3 regions of the Bacillus smithii genome follow, and region 3 is predicted to be linked to each of the others. Evidence: riboswitches for the same ligand, from Rfam matches in the RefSeq annotation. Region 3 holds a riboswitch; each other region holds the start of a gene.
What was found. A riboswitch is a leader RNA that binds a small molecule or an ion and turns the genes downstream of it on or off. The one in region 3 is predicted to bind S-adenosylmethionine.

Region 1 (10,990 bases), 820 kb from region 3:
CTTCAAGCGATGTGGAAGACTCGATCACCCGACTTGCCCAAATGGCACGCGCGGCTGGAATTCACTTAATTATCGCTACTCAAAGACCATCTGTAGATGTCATTACCGGGGTGATTAAAGCTAATATTCCTTCACGAATTGCTTTTGCTGTTTCCTCTCAAACGGATTCGCGAACCATTTTGGACATGGGTGGCGCTGAAAAATTGCTTGGACGAGGAGATATGCTTTTTCTTCCTGTTGGTGCTTCTAAGCCAATACGGGTTCAAGGAGCTTTTCTTTCAGATGAAGAAGTCGAAGAAGTGGTGAATTTTGTCATATCGCAACAAAAAGCGCAGTATCAAGAAGATATGATTCCAGATGATTTGCCGGAAACATCGTCAGAAGTAGAGGATGAATTGTACGATGAAGCTGTTCAATTAGTTGCGGAAATGCAAACTGCTTCCGTTTCTATGCTGCAGCGGAGATTTCGAATTGGATATACGAGGGCAGCAAGATTAATTGATGAAATGGAAGCAAGAGGAGTTGTCGGTCCTTATGAAGGCAGCAAGCCACGGGCTGTGCTGATACCAAAACCATCTGAACAACAAACCTCTTAAAAAGGCTGCAAACGCAGCCTTTTTTCATTTTTAAGGAACTTTTGTATTGGGCAAATGAAGTCATTGATGAAATTAATTAGACTGCTCGATCGCTTTTGCTCCTGTGTTTTATGGCGCTCAGCACGATATTTAAAAAAGCGTGACCATTACAACTGAAATGCGATTTTTCCACCAAACACCTCAAAGCTGCATTTTGAACTAGCATCTGAATATTTTCCGCTGTTGGATGGATCGTTGAAGCTTATTCCGTAATAGTGAATCATTCTCTAAGAAAATGTAAATGAAGGGACTTTTGGAAAAAGGACGGTATAATAGTTATCATAAAAATATTATGTAAACTAAATAAGAGGAAAAACTTGCTAATCACCGTTAATAACATGTATAGTTGAATTGGCTTTTCATAAAATAAAGCGAGACGAATGGGTTTTTACCGCATGGTGGGTTTAGCAGAAAAGGCTGACAATCTTTAAGGGCAAATGTCGCTGCCATCCTGAATGATGTTTTAGAACGATGAAAAACAAAATGCCTTTGATGAAGATGGAGATAAAAAAGGAGGAAATAGAGATGACAGTGGTGGATGAAATAGTCAAAAAGAAAAAGGGCTATACCCTTCATTTTGTCAAAACCGATCAATACAAAACGAATACAATTGTGTGGAAGATGAAAGCACCTCTTGAAAATGAGACGGTTACTTTAAGAGCCCTTCTCCCTTACGTGCTGCAAAACAGCTCCAAGAAATATCCGACAACCACATCCCTCCAATCTTATTTGGAAGAGCTGTATGGGGCTAATTTTTTTGTGGATGTTGGCAAAAAAGGCGAATACCACATTATGAGTTTTTCCATTGAACTCGCCAATGAAAAATTTTTAAAAGAGAAGACGCCATTATTACGTACAGGACTTGATTTTTTAGCTTCTATTTTACTTGCACCCAATGCAGAAAACGGCCGATTTCATGAATCATCCGTGACGAGTGAAAAACGGATTTTAAAACAGCGATTGCAATCGTTGTTTGACGACAAAATGCGTTATGCGAGCCAACGTCTCATAGAGGAAATGTGTGAAAATGAACCATATGCGTTGCATCCATATGGGCGCTTGGACGATGTCGATTCCATTTCTTCAGAAAGTCTGTATCAATATTATGAGAGAGCGCTCCGAGAGGACGAACTGGATTTATATGTCGTTGGTGATGTAGATTTCGAGGAAGTGGAAGATGTTTGCGACCAATTGTTCTTACTGTCGGATCGGCAGCCAAAATTAGTGAAAAAACGCTCGATTCCTTCGCGATCGGAAGTAAAAGTAGTGAAAGAGCAGCAATATGTAAAGCAAGGAAAATTAAATATTGGATACCGAACTCATGTGTCATTCGGCGATCCCGATTATTTTGCGCTGCAAGTATTTAATGGAATATTCGGGGGATTTTCTCATTCAAAACTGTTTTTAAACGTTCGGGAAAAAGAAAGCTTAGCTTATTATGCTTCCAGTCGTCTTGAAAGCCATAAAGGGTTAATGATGGTCATGTCCGGCATTGAAAGTAAAAATTATGAAAAAGCGGTTGCCATCATTCGCAAACAGCTTGAAGCGATGAAAAACGGAGACTTTTCCGACAAGGAAATCGAACAAACGAAAGCGGTCATTCATAATCAATTGTTGGAAACCATTGATACTCAGCGAGGTTTAATTGAAATGCTTTATCATAATGTGCTGGCGAAGAAAAATGTCACAGTGGAAGACTGGCTGCAAGGAATTGTGGAAGCATCTGATTCAGAAATTGTCAAAGTGGCCGAAAAAATTGAAATGGATACCATTTACTTTTTATCTGGACAGGAGGGGCTTAATTGATGGAAAAAATTCAATTTGATCAGCTCCAAGAAGAATTGTACTATGAAAAAATGAGCAATGGACTTGACGTTTATATTCTCCCGAAAAAAGGATTTCACAAAACTTATGCGACTTTTACAACGAAATACGGTTCTGTGGATAATGAATTTGTTCCGCTCAGTAAGGATCAATTCACCCATGTTCCGGATGGAATCGCCCATTTTCTTGAACATAAATTGTTTGAAAAGGAAGATGGCGATGTCTTTCAGCAGTTTAGCAAACAAGGAGCGTCTGCCAACGCTTTTACCACTTTCACAAGAACCACTTATCTTTTTTCCAGCACCTCCAACGTGCAGCAAAATTTGGAAACGTTGATTAATTTTGTTCAAGATCCTTATTTTACCGAAAAAACGGTAGAAAAGGAAAAAGGGATCATCGGTCAAGAAATTACCATGTATGAGGACAACCCCGATTGGCGTGTTTATTTCGGCTTAATTGAAAATATGTATCATCATCACCCGGTTCGCATCGATATTGCGGGCACGATCCAATCCATTGATAAAATCACAAAAGACCTATTGTACGAATGCTACTACACTTTTTATCATCCAAGTAATATGCTGCTCTTCGTTGTGGGGCCGGTCAATCCGGAAGAAATCATGAATCAAGTAAGGGAAAATCAATCGAAAAAGAACTATCAAAACCAGCCGGAAATCAGGCGTCACTTTGAAAAAGAACCGGAAGATGTAAAAGAAAAGCTCAGGGTTCTACCTATGGATGTAAAAACGCCGAAGTGCTATGTGGGCATAAAAGGCGCAAAGACCGATATTAAAGGAATTGAAATGCTGCGGTATGAATTATCCATCAATGTATTGTTGGAGATGCTGTTCGGAAAAAGCTCTCAAAATTATTTTGACTTGTACGAAAAAGGTTTGATTGACGATTCATTCTTTTTCGATTTCACGCAGGAAGAGGGATTTGGCTTTGCGATGATTGGCAGTGATACAATGAATCCGGATGAATTTGCTAAACGCATCCAATCCGTTTTACTGGACGCGAAAACAGGCGCTTATTTAACGGAAGATGCACTTGAAAGAACGAAAAAGAAAAAAATTGGTGCGTTTTTAAGATCGCTGAATTCTCCGGAATTTATTGCCAATCAGTTTACGCGGTACGCTTTTCATGAAATGAATCTTTTTGATGTAGTGCCAACTCTTGAACAACTGACATTTGATGACATAAAAAAAGTAGCAGCCGAATTGATTGCTCCTAATCGATTAACCACTTTTCAAGTTACACCCAAATAACGTACGATTTTATATCAGGAGTAGACAAAAAGCGCCTAACGTATCTAATTTGTGTTGAATGAATCACAACTTTTCATCCGTACGGAAAATTATTGCGGATGAAAAGTTGATTTTGTTTTTCATCCATGAGTCCATGTGTTTTGCTCTTACTACTAAGAGATGAAATTTCTCAAATTGGCTGAACGGCTAACATAGAAAATGTAAACTTATAAAGGAATTGTAGTTAAAAAATAAGGGAGTAAGTTTATAATATGAAAAAGTTTGCTTTAATTACCGGGGCGAGCGGGGGAATTGGTCAAGCAGCTGCTCGAGTATTGGCCCAAAACGGATGGAATTTGTACCTTCATTATCATCAAAACCGTGAGTCCATCCAAAACTTGATGAATGATCTCAAACCATATGGTTTAGAAATCATTCCTATTCAAGCAGATTTAAGAACGGATGACGGAATCACCACTTTGGTCGAAAGCCTTTTTTCCGTTGATGCCCTCGTTTATGCGAGCGGGAATTCCTATTATGGGCTGCTTCAAGACATGTCGACTGTCGAAGTGGATGAACTTCTTGCTGTGCATGTACGAAGTCCGTTGCTGCTCATTCGATCGATATTGCCCAAAATGTCTGCGAAACGGAAAGGCCAAATTGTACTTGTCAGTTCCATTTGGGGACAGACGGGGGCCGCATATGAAGTCGCCTACTCAGCTGTAAAAGGTGCACAAATCGCTTTTGTAAAGGCGCTAAGCAAAGAAGTGGCTGCGAGTGGAATCCGCGTTAATGCAGTGGCGCCAGGAGCAGTCGCAACCAAAATGGTGACCGAACAGCTGTCGGAAGAGGAATTGTCGATTTTAAAAGAGGAAATCCCAATGAGGAGGCTTTCCGCCCCGGAGGAAGTGGCTGAAGCCATCGCGTTTTTGTTATCTGATCAATCTTCTTACATAACCGGTCAAATATTGGCGGTGAACGGTGGCTGGTACACATAATTCAAAACGAATGTCTTTTACGAACATAGATGAATAAACCCGGTTTAAGAATGTATATTTTTGTGCAGACGTTACAAACTATACTTGTATCTCACTAAAGGGAGGTTCAATGAATGTCTGTACTTGATAGCTGGGAACAATGGAAAGATTTTCTAGGAGACCGTTTAAATCAAGCGAAAGATCAAGGAATGAATCAGCAAGCAATCAGCGATATTGCTTATCAAATCGGCAACTACCTTGCAAACCAAGTAGATCCGAAAAATGAGCAGCAACGGGTGTTGGCCGATCTTTGGTCTGTCGCTTCCCCAGAAGAACAACATGCCATTGCTAATGTCATGGTAAAACTTGTGCAAAATAACGGGACTCATTAGAGAGGGAAATCCCTCTCTTTTTTTTCTTTAAAAAATGGCGAAAATCATTTATCATAATAGCTAGATGTTTATTACCACCCGGATTGTCACTTGGAGGGTTTTATGGAAAAACAAGAGTGGTATTTAGAATACGAAATACAAAAGAACCGTCCTGGGCTCTTAGGCGATATTTCTTCATTGCTCGGCATGCTCTCAATTAATATTGTGACAATCAACGGGGTTGATCAAGGAAAACGGGGCATGCTTCTATTGGCTAAAACGGAAGAACAAATTGTCCGCCTTGAATCCATTTTGCGAACAATGGACACGATTAAAATTGTAAAACTTCGAAAGCCTAAAGTAAGAGATCGTTTGGCTGTTCGTCATGGAAGATATATCACCCATGACGCTGATGACAAAAAGACTTTTCGATTTGTGCGAGATGAATTAGGAATACTGGTTGATTTTATGGCGGAATTATTTAAACAAGAAGGTCATAAACTGGTTGGAATTCGCGGGATGCCGCGTGTAGGCAAAACAGAATCCATTGTAGCGGCAAGCGTCTGCGCCAATAAAAGATGGCTTTTTGTTTCTTCAACGCTGATTAAGCAGACTGTCCGCAGTCAATTGTTTCGGGAAGAATACAGCGACCAAAATATTTTTATTATTGACGGAGCCGTTTCGGTAAGGAAAGCAAATGAAAAACATTGGCAGCTCATTAGAGAAATTATGCGGATCCCGGCCGTAAAAGTAATTGAGCATCCTGATATTTTTGTCCAAAACAGCGAATATTCCATTGATGATTTTGACTATATCATCGAATTGCGCAATAATCCAAATGAAGAAATTACATACGACTTGATGTATAAAAATCAACTTTTTCAGAATTCTGAGTTCGAAGGATTTGACTTTTAAAATTGGAAGGTGTTTACGGTGACAGAACTAGGAAACCGCTTGAAAGAAGCAAGGGAAGCGAAGGGGCTTACCCTTGATGACGTTCAGGAAATGACCAAGATTCAAAAAAGATATTTGGCCGGCATTGAAGAAGGAAAATATGATCTGATGCCGGGAAAATTTTATGTTCGAGCCTTTATTAAGCAGTACGCGGAGGCTGTAGGGCTTGATGCTGAAGAAATTTTCAATGAATATAAAAATGAAATTCCGGACTCTCATGAAGATGAAATTCCTCAGCGAGTGACGCGGATAGAACCGTCTTCGCGAAGGACTGTTTCCGGCGGGGCTTCGGGAAAGTTTTTCGATTATTTGCCGAAGATTATTGTAGCTGTGTTTATTATCGGAGCGATTTTTCTTGTATGGGCATTGATTCCAAAAGACGGCGGAAATGAAAAAAGCGGAAATGATCATACGGTCAAAGTGGAGCAATCCAAAAATGTAGAGCCTGTTAAGGAAAATTCCGTCAGCAAGAAGAAAGAAACGAAAAAAGAAGCGAAGAAAGAAGAAAAAACGTCTAAAACGGACAAAAAAGAAGCGAACAAAAAGGATCAATCCGAGTTGAAAGCTGTTCAGTCTAGTGGTCGACAAACGGTTTACCAATTGACGAATGCGAAAGATTTCAAAATATCGATTGCTTCAACGGGTGAAAGCTGGATTCAAGTGACCGATGAAAGCGGAAAATCGTATTTTTCTAATTTGCTTCGAAAAGGACAAACGCAAACGTTTGATTTGAAAGGCCACAGTCAAGCGAAAATTGTGGTCGGTTTTGCACCTGCGACAGAGATTAAAGTGAATGGTCAAACCGTTCAATATAAAATCCCTGCAAATCAGGTCGTTCGCCAGGACATCATCATTCAAAATCGTAAATCGGCGCAATAAATTAATTAAAATTGTTTAGGATACTGTTTTCGATGGAATAGTGGGGGTACTTCTTGTGAATTTACCAAACAAAATTACTGTATCACGTATATGTTTAATTCCAATCTTCGTTATTTTGCTTGTTGTTCCATTCAATTGGGGAAACATCACCATTCTAGGGACAACCATGCCTGTGACTCACTTCGTGGGGGCCCTTGTATTTATCCTTGCCTCGACCACCGATTGGATTGACGGACATTTTGCACGAAAGTACAACTTGGTCACGAACCTGGGAAAATTTCTTGATCCGCTTGCGGACAAATTGTTAGTTTCGGCTGCGTTTATTATACTGGTTGAATTGGGATATGCTCCTTCTTGGATCGTCATTTTGATCATCAGCCGCGAGTTTGCGGTGACAGGGCTTCGCCTTGTACTTGCTGGGGAAGGAGAAGTAGTTGCGGCCAATATGCTTGGAAAAATTAAAACATGGACGCAAATCATTGCGATTTCTGCGTTGCTTCTTCATAATATTTTGTTTGAAAATTTCTCGATTCCGTTTGCGGATTTTGCCCTTTGGGTAGCGCTCTTTTTCACGTTATGGTCAGGCTGGGATTATTTCGCCAAAAATGCACATGCATTTAAAAACTCCAAGTAAAATGAAATGAAACAACTAGAAAGGCTGGCTCATCCAAGAACTCGAAAAAGACGGTTATGCACTTTCGTTCTTGTTGAAGAGCGGCCTTTTTCTGTTTGGATCTCTATATGATTGAGGAGGACTATTTTATGAATGCTGAAATTATTTCGGTTGGTTCCGAACTTCTACTCGGCCAAATCGTCAATACGAATGCACAATTTCTTTCTCGTCATTTGGCTGAAATGGGCGTCAACGTATTTTATCAAACCGTTGTCGGGGATAACAGCGATCGGCTTCTTTCAACGATTCAAAAAGCAGAAGAAAGAGCAGATCTCATCATTTTTACAGGTGGTCTTGGCCCGACACGTGATGATTTAACAAAAGAAACCATTGCCGCGCATCTAGGCAAGAAACTCGTTTTGAACGACGAAGCGTTTAAAGGAATTCGTCAATATTTCCTTAAAATAGGCCGTGAGATGACGGAAAATAACAAAAAACAAGCTCTTGTTCTAGAGGATTGTCTTGTTTTGCCGAATGAAAACGGCATGGCTCCCGGTATGTTTGTGAAATCAAAAAATAAATTTTATATGCTTTTGCCGGGGCCGCCAAAAGAAATGCAGCCGATGTTCGAAAAATATGGAAGGCCGGCTATATTAAATGTTTTGGATCGCCAAGAAAGCATTGTTTCACGCGTATTGCGTTTCTTTGGCATCGGAGAATCGCAGTTGGAGACAGAGATTGAAGATATGATTATGAACCAAACAAACCCGACCATTGCGCCTTTAGCTGGCGACGGAGAAGTGACCATCCGACTTACGGCGAAGCACCGATCAAAAGAGACAGCTAATGAGATGATAGACAAAGTAGAAAAAGAGATTTTAAACCGTGTTGGCGAATACTTTTACGGTTATGGACAAACTACGATTGCAGCTGAATTAGTACAGAAGCTGAAACAACAAAATAAGACGATTGCCTGCGCTGAAAGTTTGACCGGAGGACTGTTTCAAAGTATGATTACCGCTGTTGCAGGAGCAAGCGCTGTTTTAAAAGGCGGGATTGTTTGTTATACAAACGAAGCGAAAGAGCATCTGGTCGATGTTTCAAAAAAGACGCTTGATACGTTCGGAGCGGTCAGTGAGCAGTGTGCGAAAGAGTTAGCTGAAAATGTAAGGAAAAAGCTTAACGCTGATATTGGAATCAGCTTTACGGGAGTAGCAGGACCCGATTCTTTGGAAGAAAATCCTCCTGGAACTGTTTGGATCGGCATTTCTGAAAAAGGAAAAGAATCAAAGGCCGTATTGCTGAAGCTTGCAGGGGATCGGAATCAAATTCGTAACCGTACAGCTAAATACGGTTGTCATTTTTTGCTGCGAACTTGTCAGTAATTTGCTGAAAATGATTGACTTTTCTTTTTTATTGCGCTATTCTTTAAACAAGAGCCACACAATTCAATATTGTAACAGAATTGACTCTTATCAAGAGTGGCGGAGGGAATAGGCCCGAAGAAGCCCGGCAACCTTCAAGAAATCAATGCTTGAAAAGGTGCTAATTCCTACAGATCAGGAAATGATCTGGAAGATAAGAAGGGAAATGATGAACTCAAGCCCTCTTCTTATTGGAAGAGGGCTTTTACTGTTCCTCATCCATCAGGATGGGATCTATTCTCAGATAAGTCGCTGAAATTTCAATCTTCGAATTTTTCGGGAGGTTTTATTATGGCAAACGAGCAATGGGAAAAAGACACAAAATTATTGCATGCAGGGCAAATACCTGATCCTGCGACGGGTGCCCGTGCAGTACCGATCTATGAAACTACTTCTTATGTGTTTCCGGATACGGAACACGCGAGCGCTGTATTTGGACTAAAAAAAGAAGGGAATATTTATACCCGGATTACCAATCCAACTGTTGATGTATTTGAAAAAAGAGTGGCGGCGCTTGAAGGAGGTACTGCCGCTGTAGCATTTTCTTCAGGCATGGCAGCTATCGCGCTCTCCGTTTTAAATGTTGCGAGTGCAGGAGATGAAATTGTCGCAGCGTCTGAATTGTACGGCGGTACTTATAATTTGTTTTCTGCTACTTTTCCTAAATATGGGATTCATGTAAAATTTGTCGATGCTCAAGATCCTGAAAATTTTCGAAAAGCGATCACTCCACGAACAAAAGCTCTTTTCGGAGAAATCATCGGAAATCCAAGTCTAAATGTGTTGGATGTTGAAAAAGTTGCGGCCATTGCCCATGAAAATGGGATTCCGTTGATTGTAGACAATACGTTTGCGTCACCATATGGTTCCAATCCAATCAAATGGGGAGCCGATGTTGTCGTTCACTCGGCAACAAAATGGATTGGCGGTCATGGAACAGTTATTGGCGGAGTTGCTGTAGACGGCGGCCACTTTGATTGGAATAATGAAAAATTCCCTGATTTTATCGAACCGGACCCAACTTATCACGGTTTGCGTTATGCCGATTTAGGAGGAACTGCGTTTGCAACAAAACTCCGCGCACAGCTATTGCGTGATTTTGGGGCATCTTTAAGCCCGCATAGTGCGTTTTTGCTATTGCAAGGATTAGAAACGTTGCATCTTCGTTTGCCAAGACATCACGATAACACGAAAGTCATTGTTGACTATTTGCTGAAGCATCCAGCAGTGGAATGGGTGTCTCATCCTAGCTTAAGCGATCATCCTTCCCATGAATTGGCCAAAAAATACTTAAATAATTTCTTCGGCTCTATTGTGGTATTTGGCATTAAAGGCGGTCGAGAAAGCGGGAAAAAGCTCATTGATCACATTCAACTTTGGTCGCATCTCGCCAATGTGGGCGATGCAAAATCGTTAATAATCCATCCGGCCTCCACTACACATCAACAGCTATCAGCTGATGAGTTGAAATTAGCAGGTGTCAGTGAAGAAATGATTCGTCTTTCTGTTGGACTGGAATCTCCGAAAGATTTAATTGCCGATCTCAATCAAGCTATCGAAAAAGCAACCGGCATTTCGGCTGAAAAGCTTGAAATATAAACAATTTGAAAAGGGGGCGTATTGCTCTCTTTTTCTTGTATGAGTAAAATTATTGTGGGCAAAATTTAACCCCCTCATTTGTTGAGGGAACGTTAGAACGCTCAACAAATGAGGGGGCCACCAAGCGAAAGCGCGGTAGTTAATAAGCAAATAACATGAAAAAGAGGGTTACTCCTTGGTAGAATCTTAGTCAACCAAAACTAAATCACAAACAAAGGAGTAACCCCTCATGCAAAAGAATAACACAGTATATCCAAATTTAAAACAGATTGAGCAATTAGTTTGGAGGCAATTACAGGAAACCTTCTCAAAGGTCATGAAAACACTATTAGAGGACATGGACAAGCAGATTGCTGAAGAACGAAATAAAAAGCGTTATCGTCTACTCGATAAGCGTATCACCACTATTATCAGTCTTTTTGGAGAAATAAAGGTGAAACGGAACTACTACCGAGACAGGGAGAAAG
Region 2 (10,990 bases), 1.4 Mb from region 3:
TTTCTCCTCGTCCTATTTGAGTATGCTGCGAATCCAAAAACATTCCATGCCCCCCGAGCTGGATCATGGCAGCTTCAAAAGAGACTCTCGTACGGGTCGAATTTTTTTCAAAAATCATCCCGAGAATTTTCCCTTTTAAACTTTCAGAATAAGCGGAAGGATTTTTTTTCATATCAGCTGCTAATTCTATAAAATAAGAAATTTCATTCGGAGTAAAATCAGCAAGAGTCAGTAAATCTTTTCCTTTCAATTGTTCGGCTGTCACCGTATGAACGATTGCCATTTATAAACACTCCCTTTCCAATGTACCATCCTTTTTTGAAACTTTTTTAATTGATCATGTCAATATTAAAAACTTTCGTAAAATAAAAACCTTTATAATTAATATTTATACACAATAAAGAATTAAAATACAATCATAAATATCGCTATTGCAAAAAATTTATTTATATAATAAAATCAAAATGCATTGTTCGTAAGTTTCATGTTAAGATTATAAGTGAACGTAACATTTTATTAGCAACTCAATAGTCCACGAGGTGAAAGATTCATGAAAAAGAAAATACCAATGCGTGATACTCTAACAGTCAAAACAAGTTTTGTCCTTCCACCGGATACAAACCAACATGGTACTTTATTCGGCGGAAAGTTGATGGCATACATAGACGATATCGCCTCTATAACCGCAACTAAATTTGCAAGAAGACCGGTTGTAACTGCTTCAACGGACTCCGTAGATTTCCTTAAACCAATTAACAGCGGTGACTCTGTGACATTAGAAGCTCGAATCACATATACTGGTCGGACAAGCATGGAAGTATTCGTAAAAGTAACATCCGAAAATTTATTAACGGGTGAAAAAGCAGTTGCGGCTCTCTCTTTCTTAACTTTTGTTGCCCTTGATGAAAACGGAAAACCGACAGAAGTGCCTGAAGTGGTTCCGGAATCTGAAGAAGAAAAATGGCTGAATGAAACAGCTCTCAATCGGGCAGAACATCGGAAAGCACGGAAACTTCACAGCCAAGAACTAGCTGAATTTTTCTCCAAAATGGAATAAGTAATTTTTCAAAAGGCCGGAATTCTCCAATCCTTCAATCTTGATACTATACTACACTTGCTCTCCGCTCACATTTCTACAAGGAATTCCGGCCCTTTCCTTTTTTTTTCGGCTCCTCCAAAACCGTGAAACATAGTCCTACAATCCTCCTAAGTCGGAATAAGCTCATTAGATTTATAGAATAGTCCGATTTTCATTCTTTAAAAATGGCATTTCAAAATGATAAATGCCTCTATTAACGTAAACACGTCCTGAAGAAAACTTGAATGGCGAAATTCTGCTGCGACATTCTTTTACATAAAGTTACAAAGATTAAGTTTTATAAACAACAGCAAGCACATTCCCCCCTCCCCTTATGTCGAAAATGCTGATAGATTCGTTCATCCCGCCATTGTTACAAATCTTCTACATTTGTAACAACATATTTTGACAATAAAACCCATATACTTTTCAACAAAAAAACTTGTATACTTTTATAGGATAAAGACGATATGATTCTTCTGAACATGCGTCAAATTTGTTTGGCTTATTCGAAATGGAGGTATAAAAGGTGCTTTCTCAAGATATTGGAATTGACTTAGGCACGGCCAATACCCTTGTATATAGTAAAAATAAAGGAATTATTATAAACGAACCCTCTGTAGCAGCGATTGATATACATACGAAACAATTATTGGCAATAGGTTCAGAAGCAAAAAAAATGATCGGAAAAACCCCCGCCAACATTTCCGTTATTCGTCCATTAAAAAATGGGGTTATTGCTGATTTTGAAGTGACAACGGAAATGCTAAAAAGCATCATGAAAAAAGTAAACAAAGCGCTTGGAATCACCTTGCGAAAGCCGAATGTCGTGATCTGCGCCCCATCTGGAGCGACAACAGTCGAAAAAAGAGCGATTGAAGACTCTATTCGAAGCTGCGGAGCGAAAACCGTCCATTTGATTGAAGAACCGATTGCAGCGGCCATCGGAGCAGATTTGGCGGTAGATGAACCGATTGCTAATATGATTGTCGACATCGGTGGAGGCACTACTGAAGCGGCCATTATTTCCTATGGCGGAGTGGTGTGCAGCAATTCGATTCGAATTGGCGGAGACAAAATGGACGAAGATATCATTCAATATGTACGGAAAGAGTACAACCTGCTAATCGGCGAACCGACCGCAGAAATGCTGAAAAAAGAAATTGGATATGCGCCCATCGATCATAATATCCAAGAAATGGAGATTCGCGGAAGGGATTTAGTAACGGGACTCCCCAAAACGATTACTATTACTTCCTTAGAAATTCAGAAAGCGATAAAGGAAACCGTTTTACAAATATTAGAAACAGTTCGTGCTACGCTGGAAAATTCACCACCGGAACTTAGCGGTGACATTGTTGACAGAGGAATTATTTTAACAGGAGGAGCTTCCCTGCTGAACGGTTTAAAAGAATGGTTGGCAAGCCAGATGATTGTCCCCGTAAACCTCGCACCAAGTCCGCTCGAATCAGTCGCCATTGGTACAGGCCGGTCTTTGCATGTCATCCCTCAGTTAAAAAAAGTAAAAAATTAACGCTTGTTAAAGAAGTCTGTCTCTCCGATTAAAAAAAAGCAGGCCCTCATCCCTCCTGCTTTTTCGGAGGCAGACTTTTTTTCGATCTTATTAAGCCCCTCATATAAACCTTCTTTAGACCGCCGGAGATAAGACTTTTCTGATTTCTTTTCTTCAGGATGAATGATTTCAGCTAGCTTTTGAACACGCGATCTGCCAAAAATTCTCTTGACCGCTGCCTGAAGAAAAGCTATTATTAATTTAATAAATCTGAAAATACGAAAAAAATTTCATAGATTTCTTATCAAGAGAGGTGGAGGGACTGGCCCGATGAATCCTCAGCAACCAGCCGAATTGGCCAGGTGCTAAATCCAGCAAACTTTCGAGTTTGGAAGATAAGAAGGATCATTTTGGACATCATCCATCAAAAGCCTTCTTACGGAAGGCTTTTTTCATTTTATCCGTAATGAGAGGAGGAATACGCATGGGATTTTTGGATCGATTGAAAACAGAGATTTTAACAGCCGATGGCGCAATGGGCACGCTCCTCTATTCATATGGAATTGACTATTGTTATGAAGAATTGAATATTGCCAAGCCAGAAATCATTTCAAAAATACATGAAGAGTATATTCTTGCCGGGGCCGATGTCATCCAAACCAATACTTACAGTGCCAACGCTGTAAAACTGCGTCGTTACGGACTGGAAGAAAACGTCAAACAAATAAATAAAGCGGCTGTCCGTCTTGCCAAACAAGCAGCGGCTGATCATGGAACGTTTGTTTTCGGTACAATTGGGGGCATTCGCGGCTTCCGTAAAGATACCTGCTCACTGGCTGATATAAAAGAGGCCTTCCTAGAACAGGCAGAAAGTTTATTGAATGAAAATCCAGACGGACTGCTTCTCGAAACTTACTATGACTTTGAAGAATTGACAACCGTCTTAAAAATAGCTCGAAAATTAACAAACATTCCAATTATCGCTCAAGTGTCCATGCATGAACCCGGTGTCCTTCAAAACGGTCTATCTCTGAATGAAGCTCTCCACCGTTTGGAAGATCACGGGGCAGATCTGGTGGGTGTGAACTGTCGACTTGGACCTTACCATATGATACAAGCACTTGAAAAAGCTACATTGCCCAAAAAAGCGTATCTTTCCGCTTATCCTAACGCCAGCCTGCTGGATGTGAAAGACGGCCGAGTGATCTACGAATCGGAAGCCGAGTATTTCGGAAGAGCGGCGGTAAAATTGCGCAATCAAGGAGTCCGTCTTATCGGGGGATGCTGCGGCACAACGCCGAAACATATTGAAGCCGTCAAAAAAGCATTATCAGGTCTTTCTCCCATTCATCAAAAATCGGTGAAACCCGAAAAACCGATCATTGTAAAAGAACCACCGGCACCGCTCGATCCCCCTCTTCACGAACTAGCGAAGAAAAAACGGACGATTATCGTAGAATTGGATACTCCGAAACATTTGGATACTTTTCAATATTTTCAAGGGACTCAAGTACTTAAAGAAGTCGGAATCGACGCGATTACAATGGCCGATAATTCGTTGGCTTCACCGCGGATCAGCAACATGGCAATGGCGGCTTTAGTAAAGGCCAACCAGCGTATTCGCCCGCTCGTACATATAACCTGCCGAGATCGCAATTTAATAGGACTGCAATCGCATTTGATGGGCCTCCACACCCTAGGTATTCATGATATTCTTGTCATTACAGGCGATCCGACAAAAGTGGGTGACTTTCCCGGTGCCACAAGCGTATACGACGTTTCCAGTTTGGAACTGATTTCATTAATTAAGCAATTGAACAACGGGATTTCTTTTTCCGGGAAACCATTAAAACAAAAAACTCATTTTTCCGTTTCCGCTGCTTTTAATACGAATGTCCGCGTACTGGAAAAAGCAGTCAAACGGATGGAAAGAAAAATAGAATGCGGAGCCGATTCGTTTATCACACAGCCGGTTTTTACAAAGGAAAAAATAAAAGAAATTTACGAAGCAACGAAACACTTAAATGTCCCTATTTTCATCGGAATTATGCCATTAACAAGCCTCAAAAACGCAGAATTTTTGCATAATGAAGTGCCAGGCATAAAATTATCCGATGAAATTATAGAGCGAATGAGAGCATTCGACGGAGATAAAGAAAAATCCCAGCAAACGGGGATTGAGATCGCCAAAGAATTAATCGATACTGCTCTTCGGTATTTTAACGGAATTTATCTCATTACTCCTTTCCTTCGTTATGAAATGACAGCCGATTTGGCTCGCTATATTCGGGAACAAGATGCAAAAAAGGGAGAGACTGTACATGCCGAAATTACAACATCCAATTGAACACGAACTAGAAAAACGAATCCTCATCATCGATGGAGCAATGGGAACCATGATTCAACAAGCCGGCCTTACACCGAACGATTTCGGAGGCGAGCAGTATGATGGCTGTAATGAATATTTAAACATCACAGCCCCTCATGTGGTCGAGTGGATTCACCGCTCTTATTTGGAAGCCGGTGCCGATGTTATTGAAACCAACTCATTTGGCGGAACACCGCTTGTTCTGAATGAATACAATCTCGGCGATAGAGCTTATGAAATTAACCGTCGGGCAGCCGAAATCGCCAAAAAAGCTGCTGCCGAATTTTCAACACCGGAAAAGCCGCGTTTTGTGGCTGGTGCTATGGGGCCTACGACCAAAACGTTATCTGTAACCGGCGGCATCGATTTTGAATCGCTCAGCAAGCATTTTGAAATCCAAGCAAGAGGTCTGATTGACGGCGGCTGCGACCTTCTCCTTCTTGAAACCAGCCAAGATATGCTCAACGTGAAAGCCGGTTTTCTCGGCATCCAAAGAGCTTTTAAAGCAACGGGAAAAACTCTTCCTTTGATGATTTCAGGCACGATTGAACCAATGGGGACTACATTGGCCGGCCAAAACATCGAAGCTTTTTATCTCTCTTTAGAGCATATGAACCCTTTGTCTGTTGGATTGAACTGTGCAACAGGACCGGAATTTATGACGGACCATATCCGTTCGCTCTCCGGACTGGCTCAATCATTTGTCAGCTGTTATCCAAATGCGGGATTGCCGGATGAAGAAGGAAAATATCACGAAACTCCAGAATCCTTATCCAAAAAAATTGCCGGGTTTGCTGAAAAAGGATGGCTAAACCTAGTAGGCGGCTGCTGTGGAACGACACCAGAGCATATTCGAGCGATCAGCGAAGCCGTCAAACCGTACCCGCCCCGAAAACGGCCGAATCAGCCCCACGGCCATGCCGTATCAGGCATCGAACCACTTATTTATGATGATTCGATGAGGCCTCTTTTTATCGGTGAAAGAACGAATGTCATTGGTTCTAGAAAGTTCAAGCGGCTGATTATCGAAGGAAAATATGAAGAAGCGTCCGAAATTGCCCGCGCCCAAGTCAAAGGCGGCGCCCACGTAATCGATATCTGTCTTGCCAATCCGGATCGAGACGAACTAAGCGATATGGAAAATTTTATAAAAGAAGTAGTTAAAAAAGTAAAAGTCCCGCTTGTCATCGATTCCACAGATGAAAAAGTCATCGAAAAAGCCCTTACCTATTCACAAGGCAAAGCGATCATCAACTCGATCAATTTGGAAGACGGCGAAGAACGATTTGAAAAAGTCGTTCCTCTGATCAAAAAATACGGTGCAGCGGTGGTGGTCGGCACCATTGACGAAAAAGGAATGGCCGTGACAAGAGAACGAAAATTAGAAATCGCTGAACGATCTTATGATTTATTAGTTCATAAATGGGGACTTCAACCGGAAGATCTCATTTTTGACCCGTTAGTTTTTCCCGTGGGAACCGGGGATGAACAATATATAGGATCAGCACAGGAAACGATCGAAGGAATCAGGCTAATCAAGGAAAAACTGCCGCGCTGCTTGACCGTTCTTGGCATCAGCAACGTCTCTTTCGGCCTTCCTCCCGTCGGACGCGAAGTATTAAACGCCGTTTTTCTCTACCATTGCACCCAGGCGGGGTTAGATTACGCCATCGTCAATACCGAAAAGCTGGAGCGCTATGCATCTATTCCGGAAGATGAAAGACATCTGGCCGAAAAACTGCTGTTTGAAACCAATGATGACACATTGGCTGCTTTTACCGCATTTTACCGTGATAAAAAGAAGGAACATAAAGTTCAAGAACTTCCGAAAACAGTAGAAGAACGTCTTCGCTATTATATAGTCGAAGGTACAAAGGAAGGTCTTATTCCTGATTTACAAAAAGCGCTTGAAATCTTTGAAACGCCTCTGGACATCATCAACGGACCATTGATGGACGGAATGGCGGAAGTCGGCCGTCTTTTTAATGACAACCAGTTGATTGTCGCTGAAGTATTGCAAAGCGCTGAAGTAATGAAAGCAGCCGTTGCCTTTTTAGAACCGTTCATGGAGAAATCAGACAATGACAGCGGAAAAGGAAAAGTCTTGCTGGCCACCGTTAAAGGCGATGTCCATGACATCGGCAAAAATTTAGTCGACATCATCTTAAGCAACAACGGTTTTAAAGTCATCGACTTAGGTATTAAAGTAGCTCCTTCTGAACTCATTCAAGCTGTTCAAAAAGAACAACCCGACATTGTCGGTCTTTCCGGTTTGCTCGTAAAATCTGCCCAACAAATGGTGATGACCGTTCAGGATATGAAGCAAGCTGGAATCAACGTACCGGTGCTAGTCGGCGGTGCAGCACTTTCCAGACGTTTTACCGAAACGAAAATATCGCCTGAATACGAAGGACCCGTTTTATACGCGAAAGATGCCATGGAAGGCCTTTCTCTTGCCAACCGTCTGCAAAATGAAGAAGAAAAGCAAGATCTTTTATTGGAGCTTGAAGCCCAGCAAGTCAAAAGAGCAGAAACGGAACGGAAAAAAACATCCATTCAATCAGCCGCTGTTGCGGTCATGGAAAAGACAAATAAAACGGTGCGTCAAGATGTACCGGTCTTAATGCCAAGAGACACGAAAAAACATCTTTTCGTTGATTATCCCATTGCGTATTTGAAGCCTTACATTAACTTGCAAACATTGATCGGCCACCATCTTGGTTTGAAAGGAAAAGTAGACAAAATGCTTGCGCAAGGCGACGAAAAAGCAACGGCGTTAATGGAAATGATCGATGATTTTCTTTTCTCAGGTATTTTAAAACCTAAGGGAATGTATCAGTTTTTCCCGGCCCAATCGGATGGAAATGATGTGATCATTTATGATCCCGCCGATCAAAAGACGGTGATAGAACGTTTTTCCTTCCCTCGTCAAAAGAAAGAACCGTATCTTTGTCTTGCCGATTATTTAAAACCAAAAGAAAGCGGATTGATGGATTATGTCGGTTTGTTCGTCGTCAGCGCCGGATTTGGTGTTCGTGATAAAGCGAATGAATGGAAAGCAAAAGGAAAATTTTTAGCAAGCCATGCGCTGCAGGCGACAGCGTTGGAACTGGCAGAAGCGTTTGCCGAACGCCTTCACCAAGAAATGCGTGATTTCTGGGGATTTCCGGATCCAACTGATTTTACTATGAGAGACAGATTTGCGGCCAAATATCAAGGACAACGTTATTCTTTTGGTTATCCGGCCTGTCCGAATTTAGAAGATCAAAAGAAATTATTTAGCCTACTTCAACCGGAAGAAATAGGAATACGTTTAACCGACGGCTATATGATGGAACCGGAAGCTTCCGTGTCTGCGATTGTTTTCGCCCATCCGGATGCCCGCTACTTTAATGTAGAATCATGAATATTTCCCGCCTCTTTTCTCCATATTAAAAAGAAAAGGAGTTAGGAATAAATGGCGAAAGGCAAGCGCAAGGATCATCCTCTTATCCCTAAACAGCCGGCATATGGCATCCATTCTGATATTAATGAATACGCTCCGGGAGACTCCGTCAATGAGCATTCGGATCAAGAAGCTGCCAATGAACTAATCGGCAGATCAGAAATCGGCCAGCAAAATGAAAATTTGTAAAAGAAACAGCTTCCGGTAGTTTCCGGAGCTGTTTTCTTAATGAACATGGCCGCATATTCGTCTTTCCTTTTCACAAACCCAAAACTTCTTTTCCGCTTCCCTACCTTAGGAACATTCCCCCCTTTTTTCCCGTTCATTCACGAAAACTATTCATTCCTTTTTATTTCCGCTAAAATAAAAGAGTATCAAATCATAACCGGGAGGGGTTCATTATGTCATTATTGGATGACATTCTATCATTTAACGAGAAGTTTGTTGAAAATAAAGAATACAAAAAATACGAAACATCCAAATTCCCAAATAAGCGGTGCGTCATTTTAACTTGTATGGATACACGTTTAGTAGAACTGCTTCCGAAAGCGCTGAACATAAAAAACGGCGATGTCAAAATGGTGCGCAGTGCCGGCGCTCTTGTAGACGAACCTTTCGGAATGGTCATGAAAAGCTTACTAGTAGCTGTTTACGAACTGCAAGCGGATGAAGTATTCGTGATCGGCCATTACGATTGTGGAATGGGTGCATTAAAAAGCAAAACCATCTTGGCGGATATGAAAGAACGCGGCATTAAAGAAGAAACGTTCTCGACATTAAAACACGCTGGAATCGATCTTGATCACTGGTTGAACGGGTTTGAAAGCGTAGAAAAAAGCGTATCGGAAAGCGTACATATGATTAAACGGCACCCGTTGTTTGCAAATGATATTCCTGTTCACGGACTAGCCATTGATCCATCGACAGGAAAACTAGATTTGATTATTAACGGCTACGAAAATGTTTGAACAGAAGCAGCTCTTTTATTCGAATAACCATTTGCCTCAGCGTTTTTCAAAATAAATGGTTGGCAGTCGGGGATCTTTCTCCGGCTGTTTAGGATTCAAGCTGCTCTCTTACAGATCAACCATTTCGATCCATTTGTTCACCAAAATATGTTATCCTAAAGAGAAAGAAGCTCAAGAAAAAGTCTTAATCAATCAGCTCCATGTTTGGAGACATTGTGTTTATGGAAATCCAAGGACAGCTATCAATTGAAGGAGAGCGATCCTCATGGTTTTGAAAGACCGCTGGAAAATCGTCGTATTGTACGACGGCTGGTGCGGACTTTGCACTGGTGTTGCCGATAAATGGTCCAAACTTGATTGGTTCTCGTTAATCGAATTTCGGTCCTTTCGCGATCATTATCAACAGGAACATATTGCGCTTGATAAACTGGCGACAGAAATGCATGCTCGGCTGAAAAACGATTTTCGATATGTAAAAGGGTTTGACGCATTTTGGCTAATGGCCAAAAGAACGCCATCTTTATGGTTATTTCTTCCATTTTTCTATATTCTGAAGGCTAGCGGATTAGGCGAATGGGCATACAAAAAGATCGCCAAAAAAAGAAAAATCGTCCCAGATTCGCTTTGCCATGGCGACGTTTGCGAAAAACCCTCTAAAGGAGACGCTTAAATAAACCTCCCCCATCTCTTCATGTCGGTAGTATTTCGAATCGGCGTTTTATTGCCCTAAACCATTAGGAATGTTTAATAGGACTTTTCCCCAAAAGAACCATCCGCTATAGGTTGACGTTTCTCCTAAATATTTATCATTCCTTTTTCAATGCTTTTCTTGTTACCCCAGCCGAATCCAAAATGAGTGCTTTGAAAACATTCTTTTTATTTTTAGTAACTAATCGAAAATAATTTTCAATCCCAAACCGGCAGGAAATTCATGTAAAATAACGTTAGATATCCCCCCATTATCTTTCGAAAGGAGCGACGCGGCATGGCGTTTATGTGGTTTACGGTCATTGGCTTTATCGTCATTTTCATCGGCTTTTTCGGCAGCTTTCTGTTCCATGAACTCCGCCAAGTGCTCAACTCCAGTGATGCTTCACGCATAGATAAAATTCCTGAATCATCAAGAAACATAAAAAGTATGTGAAGAAACTAAACGGGAAGCCGATTTCATTTTTATTAATACCAAACTCGGCTTTCCTTGTTCTTGTTTTCCAGAACCAAATCGATTTCATTCAGGAATTCCTTTCAACTTCTCATGAGAAAACCACAAAATCAGAAATTGATTGAATCCTATTCTGTCAACAGGATCCACCCATCTATGCAAAAGGCCAACCGTTTAGGAAAAATGATGAAAACATTCCTTACACGGAAGACAGAAAACGAGGTAGATCAAGCTTGTTTTCAATCGATTTTTTGCCCAACAAACAGCTAGGCTCTTCTGTTGCCCCAGTTCATTTCGGAAAGAGAACTTTGCTTTTTTGAAAAAGAAATGTGCAGCTTTTTATATATGGTGGTGTAATGAAGAAAAGCAAGCAATACTGCTTCAATATTCATGCCGATAATGACTCCGGCCATCTGCAAGTGACTGTTTGATCCAAGCCAAAAAATAAATAAATTG
Region 3 (10,990 bases):
ACACAAGCTGCATTTCCCGTTGTTTTTGTGTTTGAAATTCATATTTGCCTTCTACATATACAGCATGCCAAATCATAAAAATAAGAACGGTCCAAATTTTACGGCTGTTATCTTTCTTCCCTTGGCAATGTTCTTCCAGTAAATCTAATACATATTGCTTGTTAATAAGATGCCCCGTTTCGCTTTCTTTAATAATGGTCACAGCCCAATCATGCATTTCTGCTTTCAGCCAATGGCGAATTGGCACCGGGAATCCCAGTTTCTTTCTATTTAATACATGATCAGGGACAATTCCTTCTGCAGCTTTTCGAAGGATGTATTTGGTCGTGCCATGAGCGGTTTTATAGCGCGTTGGAATTTTGGACGCCACTTCAAATACTTCTTTATCAAGGAATGGAACGCGCAATTCCAAAGAATGGGCCATTGTCATTTTATCTGCCTTTAACAAAATGTCACCGCGCAGCCATGTATGAATATCAATATACTGCATGCGATCGACATCGTCATAACCGACCGTTTCTGCATAAAATGGCTTTGTAATGTTAGTATATTCAAGGCCGTCGCGATATTGTCGCAATAGTTTCCGTTTTTCCTCTTCTCCAAACATCTTCGCATTACCGATGTACCGTTCTTCCATCGGCGTAACTCCGCGTTCAATAAAGCTTTTCCCTTTCACACCATCAGGCAAAATGGAAGCCAACAATCGAAGCAATTTTTTCCCAACTTCCGGTATGTTTTGAAAAACAGCTAACGATTGCGGTTCACGATAAATATTATAGCCGCCGAAAAGTTCATCTGCTCCTTCTCCTGATAATACGACTGTTACATGTTTTCTTGCTTCGCGAGCTACGAAGTACAACGGAACACAAGCCGGATCGGCCAGCGGATCATCCATATGCCAAATAATCTTCGGCAGTTCTTTCATATATTCTTCCGGTGTGATCACGTAGCTAATATTTTCCACACCCAATTTTTCCGCTGTTTCTTTAGCCACATCAATTTCACTATATCCATCGCGTTCAAATCCGACAGAGAATGTTTTAATCTTTGGATGGTATTGCTTGGCAATCGCAGCAACAAAAGAAGAATCAATTCCCCCTGAAAGGAAGGATCCGACAGGCACATCGCTTCTCATGTGTACTTTTACAGAATCAAGAAGCGCCTCACGCACCATTTTCACATATTCGTCTTCTTCGCGGTAAATCGGTTGGAAAGCGGCTTTCCAATAACGGCGAATCGTCATGTTTTCGCCGACTTTTTTAATAAAATAGTGGCCAGGTTCCAATTTTTGAATTTCCGCATGCAATGTATCAGGTTCCGGAACGTATTGATACGTAAAATAATGTTGAGCGGCATTCGCATTTAAGCTGCTTTCTTCACTGGCAAGCAAAATGCTCTTCTTTTCGGAAGCAAAAAAAGTACGTCCTCCTTCTTCTTTATAAAAAAATGGTTTAATGCCGAACGGATCTCTTGCACCGAACAACACTTGTTCTTCTTTATCCCAGATCACAAAAGCGAACATACCGCGAAGCTTTTCTACAGCTTTTTCTTTTAGGCGGCTGTACAAAGCGACGATGGTTTCTGTGTCAGACGAAGTAGCAAATTCAACGCCTTCTTTTAAAAGTTCTTCCCGTAATTCCACATAATTGTAGATCTCGCCATTAAAAATAATCCAATATCGTTCATTTTCAAATGACAGCGGTTGGTTTCCGTTTTCAAGGTCAATAATACTTAAACGTCGAAATCCTAATTGAACGTGTTCATCTTGATAAAATCCATCATGATCAGGACCACGGTGATAAATGATATCGTTCATTAATTTAAATTGTTCTTCCGTTAATTTCGGATAATCTTTATGATCATAAACGCAACCGATAAAGCCGCACATGACTATCACCTTTCTGTAATTTAAGTTCACATTACTAGTTTAACGAAATTGTGAATCTTGGCAAGGAATTTATTTCATGAAAAATTTCCATTTCATTCCGGAAGTTTCAAAATCAAATCACTTCCAATACCTCAACAGGAAAAGCGTCCAAGTTCAAAAGTCGAATTTTTTATCAGTCCTTTTCTAGTTGTAGGAGAGTTTGCCTATTGGAATGTTGTATAAGTATCCCCTTTTTCACGATGATTCATCAATTGTACCATTTATTCTCCACTATAGATGGCCACAATATTTGGATTCATTAAATAATCTTCACGTTCAAATGAAAAAGGAGCTACAGCTAAAAGTGTAACTCCTGTACATTTGTCTATTGATTTAATGCTTGTTCGCGAAGCGTTTGGGCTTTATCTGTTTTTTCCCAAGGAAGGTCCAAATCGGTGCGTCCGAAATGGCCGTATGCAGCTGTTTGTTTGTAAATTGGGCGACGCAGATCAAGCATTTTGATAATTCCAGCTGGACGCAGGTCGAAGTTCTTTCTCACGACGTCTACCAATACATCTTCTGATACAGCTCCAGTTCCGAATGTATCGATGGAAATCGATACCGGCTGAGCTACCCCAATCGCATAAGCAAGCTGTACTTCACACTTTTCTGCCAGTCCAGCTGCCACAATATTTTTAGCTACATAGCGGGCAGCATAGGCTGCAGATCGGTCTACTTTCGTCGGATCTTTCCCGGAAAAAGCTCCTCCACCATGTCTTGCGTAGCCGCCGTAAGTGTCTACGATAATTTTCCGTCCCGTTAATCCGGCGTCACCTTGAGGTCCTCCAATAACAAAACGGCCGGTCGGATTGATGAAATATTTCGTTTCATCATCGATCAATTCTTTTGGAACAATTGGGTCAATAACATGTTCTTTAATGTCGCGCTGAATTTGCTCTAACGTGATTTCCGGATGATGTTGGGCCGAAATGACAATCGTATCGATGCGCACAGGCTTGTCGTTTTCATCATATTCAACCGTTACTTGCGTTTTTCCGTCCGGACGCAAGTAAGGAATAATCCCTTCTTTGCGCACTTTTGTCAACCGGCGGGATAAAGAATGGGCTAAAGAAATAGGAAGCGGCATTAATTCTTCCGTTTCATTGCAGGCAAATCCGAACATCAAACCTTGGTCGCCCGCGCCAATCGCTTCAATTTCTTCATCCGTCATCGATCCTTCTCTTGCTTCCAGGGCGCGGTCCACCCCTTGAGCAATGTCGGGAGATTGTTCATCGATAGACGTCAAGACACCGCAAGTATCTGCGTCAAAACCGTATTTCGCCCGGGTATAGCCAATATCCCGCACCGTTTGGCGTACAATTTTGGGAATATCCACATAAGAAGACGTCGTAATTTCTCCAGAAACCAGCACAAGCCCAGTTGTTACTGAAGTTTCAGCAGCCACCCTTGCATTCGGGTCTTTTTCGAGAATAGCATCGAGAATGGCATCAGAAATTTGGTCGCAAATTTTATCCGGATGCCCTTCGGTGACAGACTCTGAAGTGAAAAGACGGCGTTTTTTTGACATCAAAGTTCCTCCTATCGCAGTTTCGATCAATTCCATTTCCTTCTTTTAACCCGCCAGTTAAGGTCTTGACAACAGAGAAAGTAAGCCTTATCTTTTTGGGGTCAAAACATTTGAAAATGGATGTTCGCTTTATTTTTAAACGGTACTCGTTTCCTTTCGTAGTATGGTATGATTGCCCGTTTCCAAAGGACCGGCAATCTCAATGGTCCAGCGCCAAACTCAATCAAAAAGAAAAACCTTTCCCAAAAGAATGCAGAGGAAAGGTTTTTGGTTACATGCGCCTTTCACTCTTATCGTTCAAGGTATTTACACCTTGCATCAGGTTAGCACCTTTCTCACAAGCCCCTCGCGTCGCCGGTACGACATAAGAAGCATGTCCTTTTACCTGACGGCTTCAAAATCATCGCTTGTCGTTGAGAAGGTTGCCGGGTTTCATCGGGCCTGTCCCTCCGCCAACTCAGGATAAGAGTATCCGTTCAATGTTAAACTATAACGTAGAAACCAAACGGGTGTCAACAAAATTTTGTCTTTCCGTTGACGCAATGTTTTCTTCCTGAAATAGAAATAAATTCTATTTTAAACCCGTCGCAACAGACGGTTTAAACGGACTCATTAAAACCTGAACCAAAAAACTCTGAATCATATCCTGTTTCTCCCTTTTTTCTTCCTTTTATATAGTATAGAATAGGCATGCCAATTAAGGAAAAGATGAAAAAAAATAGACAAAAATTTACGATAAATAGTATAGACTAATCGAATAAAAGTGTTATACTATTTCTTAAGTGAACTCGAAAATAACATCTAAAAATAAAAACAAAAGGATGGTTATTATTTATGAATTCTGTCATTTCGAATGAAATTTTGGAATTAGTTAAGGGATCCAATGTCCATGTTCAATTATCTGTCCCACAACTGGTTGAAAAAGTCCTTTCCAGAAAAGAAGGCGTATTAACTGCTTCCGGCGCCGTTCGCGCTCAAACCGGAAAATATACCGGGAGATCACCAAAAGACAAATACATTGTAAAAGAGCCATCAACCAAAGACAAAATAGACTGGGGACCGGTGAACCAGCCGATTTCTCCAGAAGTTTTTGATAAATTATACCATAAAGTCATTCGTTACTTAAAAGAACAAGAAGAAATTTTCGTATTTAAAGGATTCGCCGGCGCCGATCCATCTCATCGCCTTCCGATTCAAGTAATCAATGAATACGCATGGCATAATCTTTTTGCCCATCAGCTTTTTATCCGTCCGACGGAAGAAGAATTAGCGGGTCATCAGGCGGAATTTACCATTCTTTCGGCCCCTAATTTTAAAGCTGATCCTGAAGTTGACGGAACGAGATCAGAAACTTTTATCATTATCTCTTTTGAACGCAAAGTCATATTGATTGGCGGGACTGAATACGCCGGAGAAATGAAGAAATCCATTTTTTCGATCATGAATTACCTCTTGCCGGAATCCGGCGTCTTATCGATGCACTGCTCGGCCAATGTCGGTTTTGAAGGAGACGTTGCTCTGTTCTTCGGGCTTTCCGGAACGGGAAAAACCACTTTATCCACAGACCCGAACCGCCGTTTAATAGGAGATGACGAGCACGGATGGTCATCTACAGGAGTCTTTAATATCGAGGGCGGCTGCTATGCAAAATGCATTGGGCTTTCCGAAGAAAAGGAACCGCAAATTTATCATGCGATCCGCTTTGGGTCCGTTCTTGAAAATGTAGTATTGGATGAAAATACTCGGATTCCGGATTATAACGACTCTTCCTTGACAGAAAATACTCGTGCCGCCTATCCAATTGACGCGATCGATAATATTGTCGTTCCTAGTATTGCAGGTCATCCAAGCACGATTATCTTTTTGACCGCAGACGCTTTCGGTGTTCTGCCCCCTATCAGCAAATTGACAAAAGAACAGGCCATGTACCATTTTCTAAGCGGATACACATCCAAATTAGCCGGTACGGAAAGGGGCGTTACCTCGCCTGAAGCAACATTCTCCACATGCTTTGGAGCGCCATTCTTGCCTCTTCCGGCTACACGATACGCAGAAATGCTCGGCGAAAAAATCGATGAACATAATGTGCAAGTCTATTTGGTCAATACCGGATGGACAGGCGGAGAATACGGCGTCGGATCCCGAATGAAACTATCCTATACACGTGCAATGGTTCAAGCCGCTTTAGAAGGCGAACTAGCTAATACCGAAACTCAGAAAGACGAAATTTTCGGGCTGGAGATCCCTCTTCATGTTCCGGGAGTGCCGGACGAAGTATTGCTGCCGAAAAAAACATGGCAGGATGAAAAAGCATATGAAGAAAAAGCACTGGAATTGGCAGCCCGCTTCCGCGAAAACTTTAAGAAATTTACCAATGTACCCGCAGAAATTGAAAAATTGGGTGGACCTATTCAATAAAGATCGGCCGTTTGAAAGATATCCAATAATACCGAGATCCAACGTCAAACATCCCCTTCCCCCGCAAGAATTTTCTTGCGGAAGAAGGGGATAGTTGCTTTTATGATCATTTTGGTCCATTTTTCCTTTCAAAATGCCCCATCACCAACACGGTCCATGCACTTCGTAGATCAGTTGGAAGATGTTTAAAAAATGATTAGAAATCGAGTAGGAGGGAGCGATTAACTCCCGTCCTCTCACACCACCGTACGTACGGTTCCGTATACGGCGGTTCAATTAAGATAATTGACGCAAGTCTTTATAACTTCCGTGAATAGCTGTTCTCTTTATGCCAGTGGTCACTCCACCCTCCAAGAGGTCTCCCACGGGATTCACCGCTTCCTCCCTCAAGTGAGGTACTACGTTTTCTGTGTTCATCATGACTCACTGAATACCAAGGGCTATTCTCTCTTAATTGTTCGGTCCTTCTTAGTTGTTCTAGACCAACTAATACTATGACCTCTGCTGACTTCTGACGGTTCAGCTACTTATCACTAAGTAGGTTATGAAGAGTACTTCACATATCCGCCAGACCTCCCCGGGTAAGTACATGCACTTTCACACCATCTATCCGCCTCATTTACTCGATATGACCTTCGACAGAAAGAGCTTTGTTTTGTTATGCAAACTCACTCAATCATACCTAGCCTTATATGAGGTTCGTGTTCCTCGGACCGGTGTTTTGCCTCCAGCTTCCTTCAGATTCCGCGTCACCACGGACACCCTTGCTCTTGGCTAACCTCTACTTCTGTCTTCGGGGTTCGGGACTTACACCCTATAGTTCATGTACATGCCGGGCGCACATAAAAAATAAGGGTGCTGTTGCGCAACCCCTTATTTTCTGCCTTTGAAAAGGTGAACAGTCTATTGATTTTTTCAGTTCGTGGAGTTTAAAGCAATAAGCCTGTATGTGATGAGAGTTTCCTGATTTTCCCACACTACTTTTTCAATCACAGCGGTACCTGAAATATCGCCATCCAACGTTTTTTTGACAGGAACAGGTACATGCAGCGGATAAAGACGATACCCTTTTTTTCTTAACTGAAATAGATTTCCTCCCACTCTTTCCTCATTTCCTTTTGTCACAATCATTGTATTCAGTTCCAGCGGCATTCCCATCGTTTATGCCCTCCCAATGAAAATATCGTTCTCTCCCTTATCCTATCACGACAGGACCTGATTTTTCATCCATTGACAAGAGGATGTCACCATTTTGCGGTTCATTGCGGGCGGAAAATAATGAGTGAAGTTCGGAAAATACCAAGTAGTCACACGTTTTCCCAATTCTTTCAGTCTTTTTTCCAAGCGGTAAGCGTGTTCAATTGATACATTTTGATCTTTTCCCCCGTGTATGATCAACACTGGACAACAAAGATTTTCTAAATGATAGATAGGTGTTCTCCACTTATATTCTTCTGGCACTTTTTTCGGACTTCCGCCGATCACCCTTTTCATCATCCTTCTTAAGTCCTTCCGCTCTTCATAAGTTAATTCCATATCTGTTACCCCGCCCCATGAAACGACCGAAGCAGCATCCCGTTTTTCAATCGCTGTCAGCAGTGCCATAACACCGCCGCGGGAAAAGCCGAAAATATGAATTCGGTTAGGATCCACCTTCGGATTTCTTTTTAACAATTCAAAACCGGAAAAAGCATCTTCACGATCTTTTCCCGCGAAATCTTCATTTCCTTCTCCTCCTTGATTTCCCCTGTAAAAAGGTGCAAATACAACAAATCCTTCCGAAGCAAATTGCGCGATTCGGGCCGGTCGAACCATACCGACGCTTTTGATCCCGCCCCGCAAGTATAATAATCCATCATACAGACCTTCTTTTTTCGGCACCGCAAGCAACCCTTTCACCCTTAAACCGCTTGACCAATAGGTAATCATAAAAAGATTCACATTTGGACTAGGAGAAGGAAAAACATATCGTTCAATGATCTGACCATCTTGCACGTTACCACCACCTTTCCCGTTCTCTTGCTTGCAGCCGTTTTTTGTTCAACTCCAAGAATTTGTTTCCACGATCCTATGTACTTTGTACTAAAACTGATAAATTACTGTTTTTTGGAAATTGAGGCAAAAAACGGCACATCCTATTCGTTCATTTTACAGCTTTTCCTGTAACGCGTTTCAAAATGGGCGTTCACACATTTTTTGCCGTCATCATAAAATAGGATGAATCAAACGTACTATAAAATGACTAAAGGAGGCATTGTCCATGTCGAGTACGTTTAAAATGTCGTTTTCCATTCTCTTTGCTGCCGTGTTAATCATTGGGTTAAGTGCTTGCCAATCGAATGAAACAACTCAAAAAACAGAAAAAATAAGAGTTGCAGAAGTGACACGATCAGTTTTCTATGCCCCCCAATACGTTGCGCTCGCCAAAGGCTTTTTTAAAAAAGAAGGATTGGACGTACAGTTAAAAACCACTTGGGGCGGCGACAAAACGATGACCGCTCTGTTGTCGGGCGGTACAGATATCGGGCTTGTAGGCTCGGAAACATCGATTTATGTCTATACTCGCGGCTCTAAAAATCCAGTTATTAATTTTGCTCAATTGACCCAAACAGACGGAACGTTCCTCATTTCCAGGAAGAAGATAGATCACTTTACATGGAGCCAATTAAAAGACTCCCGTTTTCTCGGGCAACGTAAAGGCGGTATGCCGCAAATGGTCGGAGAATACGTGTTAAAGAAAAACGGAATTGACCCGCATAAAGATCTCCATCTGATACAAAATATCGACTATGCCAACATCCCGAACGCATTCGCTTCCGGCACCGGAGACTTCGTACAATTATTTGAACCTCAAGCCTCCATTTTTGAAAAAGAAGGAAAAGGATACATCGTCGCTTCGTTCGGAAAAGAATCAGGCCATGTTCCGTATACTTCTTACATGGCGACAAAAAGCTATATGGAATCTCACCAATCTGCTGTTTCTAAATTTACCCGTGCCATCTACCAAGCTCAGCAATGGGTCGCTGACCATAACTCGAAAGAAATTGCGCAAGTCATCCACCCTTATTTTAAAGATACGGATACCGATATGCTCGCGAAAGCGATTGATCGGTATAAAAATCAAGGAACTTATGCAACTGATCCAATACTCGATCCAAAAGAATGGAATCATTTGCAATCGATCATGAAGGAAGCCGGTGAACTTCCTAAGCAAGTAGATTACAAAACTCTTGTAAACACTTCATTTGCCGAGAAAGCCATAAAAGATTAAGGAGGGGCTATTCTTGAGTTTCGTCGAAATCGATCATGTCTCTCATACTTACTTTACCCCCGAAGCAGCTTTCGAAGCTGTTCATAATATTCAAATGACCGTGGAGGAAGGCGAATTTATTTCTTTATTAGGGCCGAGCGGCTGCGGGAAAACAACCCTCCTATCGCTCATCGCAGGACTGATGACCCCGACGTATGGAACGATTTATGTGGACGGACAACATCCAAAAAATTTAAAAAATACCATCGGTTATATGCTTCAGCAAGATTACTTATTTCCTTGGAAAACCATTGAACAAAACGTTCTGCTCGGCTTAAAAGTAATGAAACAATTAAACGAAACGAGTAAAGCAAACGCCCTATCCCTTTTGGAGCAAATGGGATTAAAAAACGTTCGCAATCAAACACCTCGGCAGCTGTCGGGGGGAATGCGGCAAAGAGTGGCACTAGTCCGAACATTGGCAGTCAATCCGAAACTGCTGTTATTAGATGAACCTTTTTCTGCCTTAGATTATCAAACAAAACTGAAGCTTGAGGATTTAGTTTTCCAAACGCTAAAGTCTTTTCAAAAAACGGCTATTTTAGTGACACACGATATTGGCGAAGCGATTTGTATGAGCGACAGGATCTATCTATTTTCCAAAGGTCCCGGACGAATCCATAAAGTCTTTGAAGTGCCGGATGAACTGAGATCCCTTTCTCCGCTCGAAGCAAGAAACCATTTATCCTTTACACCGTTTTCCCAAGAAATATGGAAGGAGTTGGAAAGTCTTGAAAATAGATGATCGCATTTCCTCACTGCATCAGAACTATAAATTAAAAATCAAAAAGGAAAAACGGTTCATCACCATATGCCAGATCCTATTATTTCTCGCCTTTTTCACGATCTGGGAAGTCGCCAGCCGCCGGGAATGGGTGGATCCGCTGATCTTCAGCTCTCCCTCTAAAATTTGGCATTTGCTTCTCAATAAAATCAGCGATGCTTCCTTGTTTCACCATATGGTCGTTACTTTAACAGAAACAGCGGCGGGATTTATCATCGGGACTTTAGCCGGCACGATACTTGCCACTATTTTGTGGTGGTCTCCTCTTCTTTCCAAGATTTTGGATCCTTACCTCGTTGTGTTAAACGCTCTGCCTAAAGTAGCTCTTGGCCCGATTCTCATCGTCGCGTTAGGCCCTGGTTTTACTTCCATCATCACGATGGGAGCAGTGGTTTCCGTCATCATCACCACCATCGTCGTATATACGTCCTTTCGGGAAGTGGATCCAAACTACTTGAAAGTATTGCAGACGTTCGGAGCCACCCGGAAACAAATCTTTCAAGAAGCTGTTTTTCCATCCAGCCTCCCCGCGATCATCTCTACTTTGAAAGTAAATGTCGGTCTATCATGGGTAGGCGTGATTGTCGGAGAATATCTTGTTTCCAACGAAGGACTCGGTTATTTAATCATTTACGGGTTCCAAGTATTTGACTTTACGCTTGTACTCATGTCGTTATTGATCATTGCCGTATTGGCAGCCATTATGTATCAAGCAGTAGCCGTGTTGGAAAAATTAACGGCCAAGAATCGAAACTAAAAAGAAATGCCCTGCGATTGTTTCAAATAACGCAGCGTTTGCTGCACCACATCGTCTTTCATCAAAAAGCTGAATTTACTTGAGTTCAAATACCGATTCAAGTCCCCTTTTATTAAGACCGGGCCGTCTGTTTCCAAATAATCCTTTTTAGGAACCAACGAATCAATCATGCCGTAGCATATCGCTTTTACAAAAGGCTTTATAGGATCTTTGACCAAATATTCACCCAAATAGAGCAAATGGTTGTTCAACAGGCCGCCTGTTTC

Region 1: linked by a shared signal. The riboswitch ahead of BSM4216_RS08390 (O-acetylhomoserine aminocarboxypropyltransferase/cysteine synthase family protein) and the one ahead of metK (methionine adenosyltransferase) in region 3 are both predicted to bind S-adenosylmethionine.
Region 2: linked by a shared signal. The riboswitch ahead of BSM4216_RS03095 (bifunctional homocysteine S-methyltransferase/methylenetetrahydrofolate reductase) and the one ahead of metK (methionine adenosyltransferase) in region 3 are both predicted to bind S-adenosylmethionine.

The regions. Positions count from the first base shown of each region.
Region 1 is NZ_CP012024.1:1,783,107-1,794,096, reverse strand. Features, by position in the region: gene BSM4216_RS08435 (FtsK/SpoIIIE family DNA translocase) at 1-596, shown strand, start outside; gene yfmF (EF-P 5-aminopentanol modification-associated protein YfmF) at 1,161-2,441, shown strand; gene yfmH (EF-P 5-aminopentanol modification-associated protein YfmH) at 2,441-3,727, shown strand; gene ymfI (elongation factor P 5-aminopentanone reductase) at 3,979-4,704, shown strand; gene BSM4216_RS08415 (DUF3243 domain-containing protein) at 4,818-5,075, shown strand; gene BSM4216_RS08410 (DUF3388 domain-containing protein) at 5,178-5,969, shown strand; gene BSM4216_RS08405 (helix-turn-helix domain-containing protein) at 5,988-6,887, shown strand; gene pgsA (CDP-diacylglycerol--glycerol-3-phosphate 3-phosphatidyltransferase) at 6,943-7,521, shown strand; gene BSM4216_RS08395 (competence/damage-inducible protein A) at 7,650-8,885, shown strand; SAM riboswitch class I at 8,970-9,085, shown strand; gene BSM4216_RS08390 (O-acetylhomoserine aminocarboxypropyltransferase/cysteine synthase family protein) at 9,216-10,523, shown strand; gene BSM4216_RS08385 (ISLre2 family transposase) at 10,753-10,990, shown strand, end outside.
Region 2 is NZ_CP012024.1:658,572-669,561, reverse strand. Features, by position in the region: gene argF (ornithine carbamoyltransferase) at 1-283, opposite strand, end outside; gene BSM4216_RS03105 (acyl-CoA thioesterase) at 551-1,057, shown strand; gene mreBH (rod-share determining protein MreBH) at 1,608-2,612, shown strand; SAM riboswitch class I at 2,890-2,993, shown strand; gene BSM4216_RS03095 (bifunctional homocysteine S-methyltransferase/methylenetetrahydrofolate reductase) at 3,076-4,938, shown strand; gene metH (methionine synthase) at 4,913-8,365, shown strand; gene BSM4216_RS16855 (hypothetical protein) at 8,417-8,593, shown strand; gene BSM4216_RS03085 (beta-class carbonic anhydrase) at 8,806-9,372, shown strand; gene BSM4216_RS03080 (thiol-disulfide oxidoreductase DCC family protein) at 9,638-10,042, shown strand; gene BSM4216_RS03075 (hypothetical protein) at 10,262-10,444, opposite strand; gene BSM4216_RS03070 (oligosaccharide flippase family protein) at 10,801-10,990, opposite strand, start outside.
Region 3 is NZ_CP012024.1:2,600,615-2,611,604, forward strand. Features, by position in the region: gene asnB (asparagine synthase (glutamine-hydrolyzing)) at 1-1,888, opposite strand, end outside; gene metK (methionine adenosyltransferase) at 2,253-3,455, opposite strand; SAM riboswitch class I at 3,743-3,924, opposite strand; gene pckA (phosphoenolpyruvate carboxykinase (ATP)) at 4,290-5,873, shown strand; gene BSM4216_RS12185 (DUF2584 domain-containing protein) at 6,789-7,031, opposite strand; gene BSM4216_RS12190 (alpha/beta hydrolase family protein) at 7,077-7,802, opposite strand; gene BSM4216_RS12195 (ABC transporter substrate-binding protein) at 8,134-9,144, shown strand; gene BSM4216_RS12200 (ABC transporter ATP-binding protein) at 9,158-9,928, shown strand; gene BSM4216_RS12205 (ABC transporter permease) at 9,915-10,724, shown strand; gene ytkD (RNA deprotection pyrophosphohydrolase) at 10,721-10,990, opposite strand, start outside.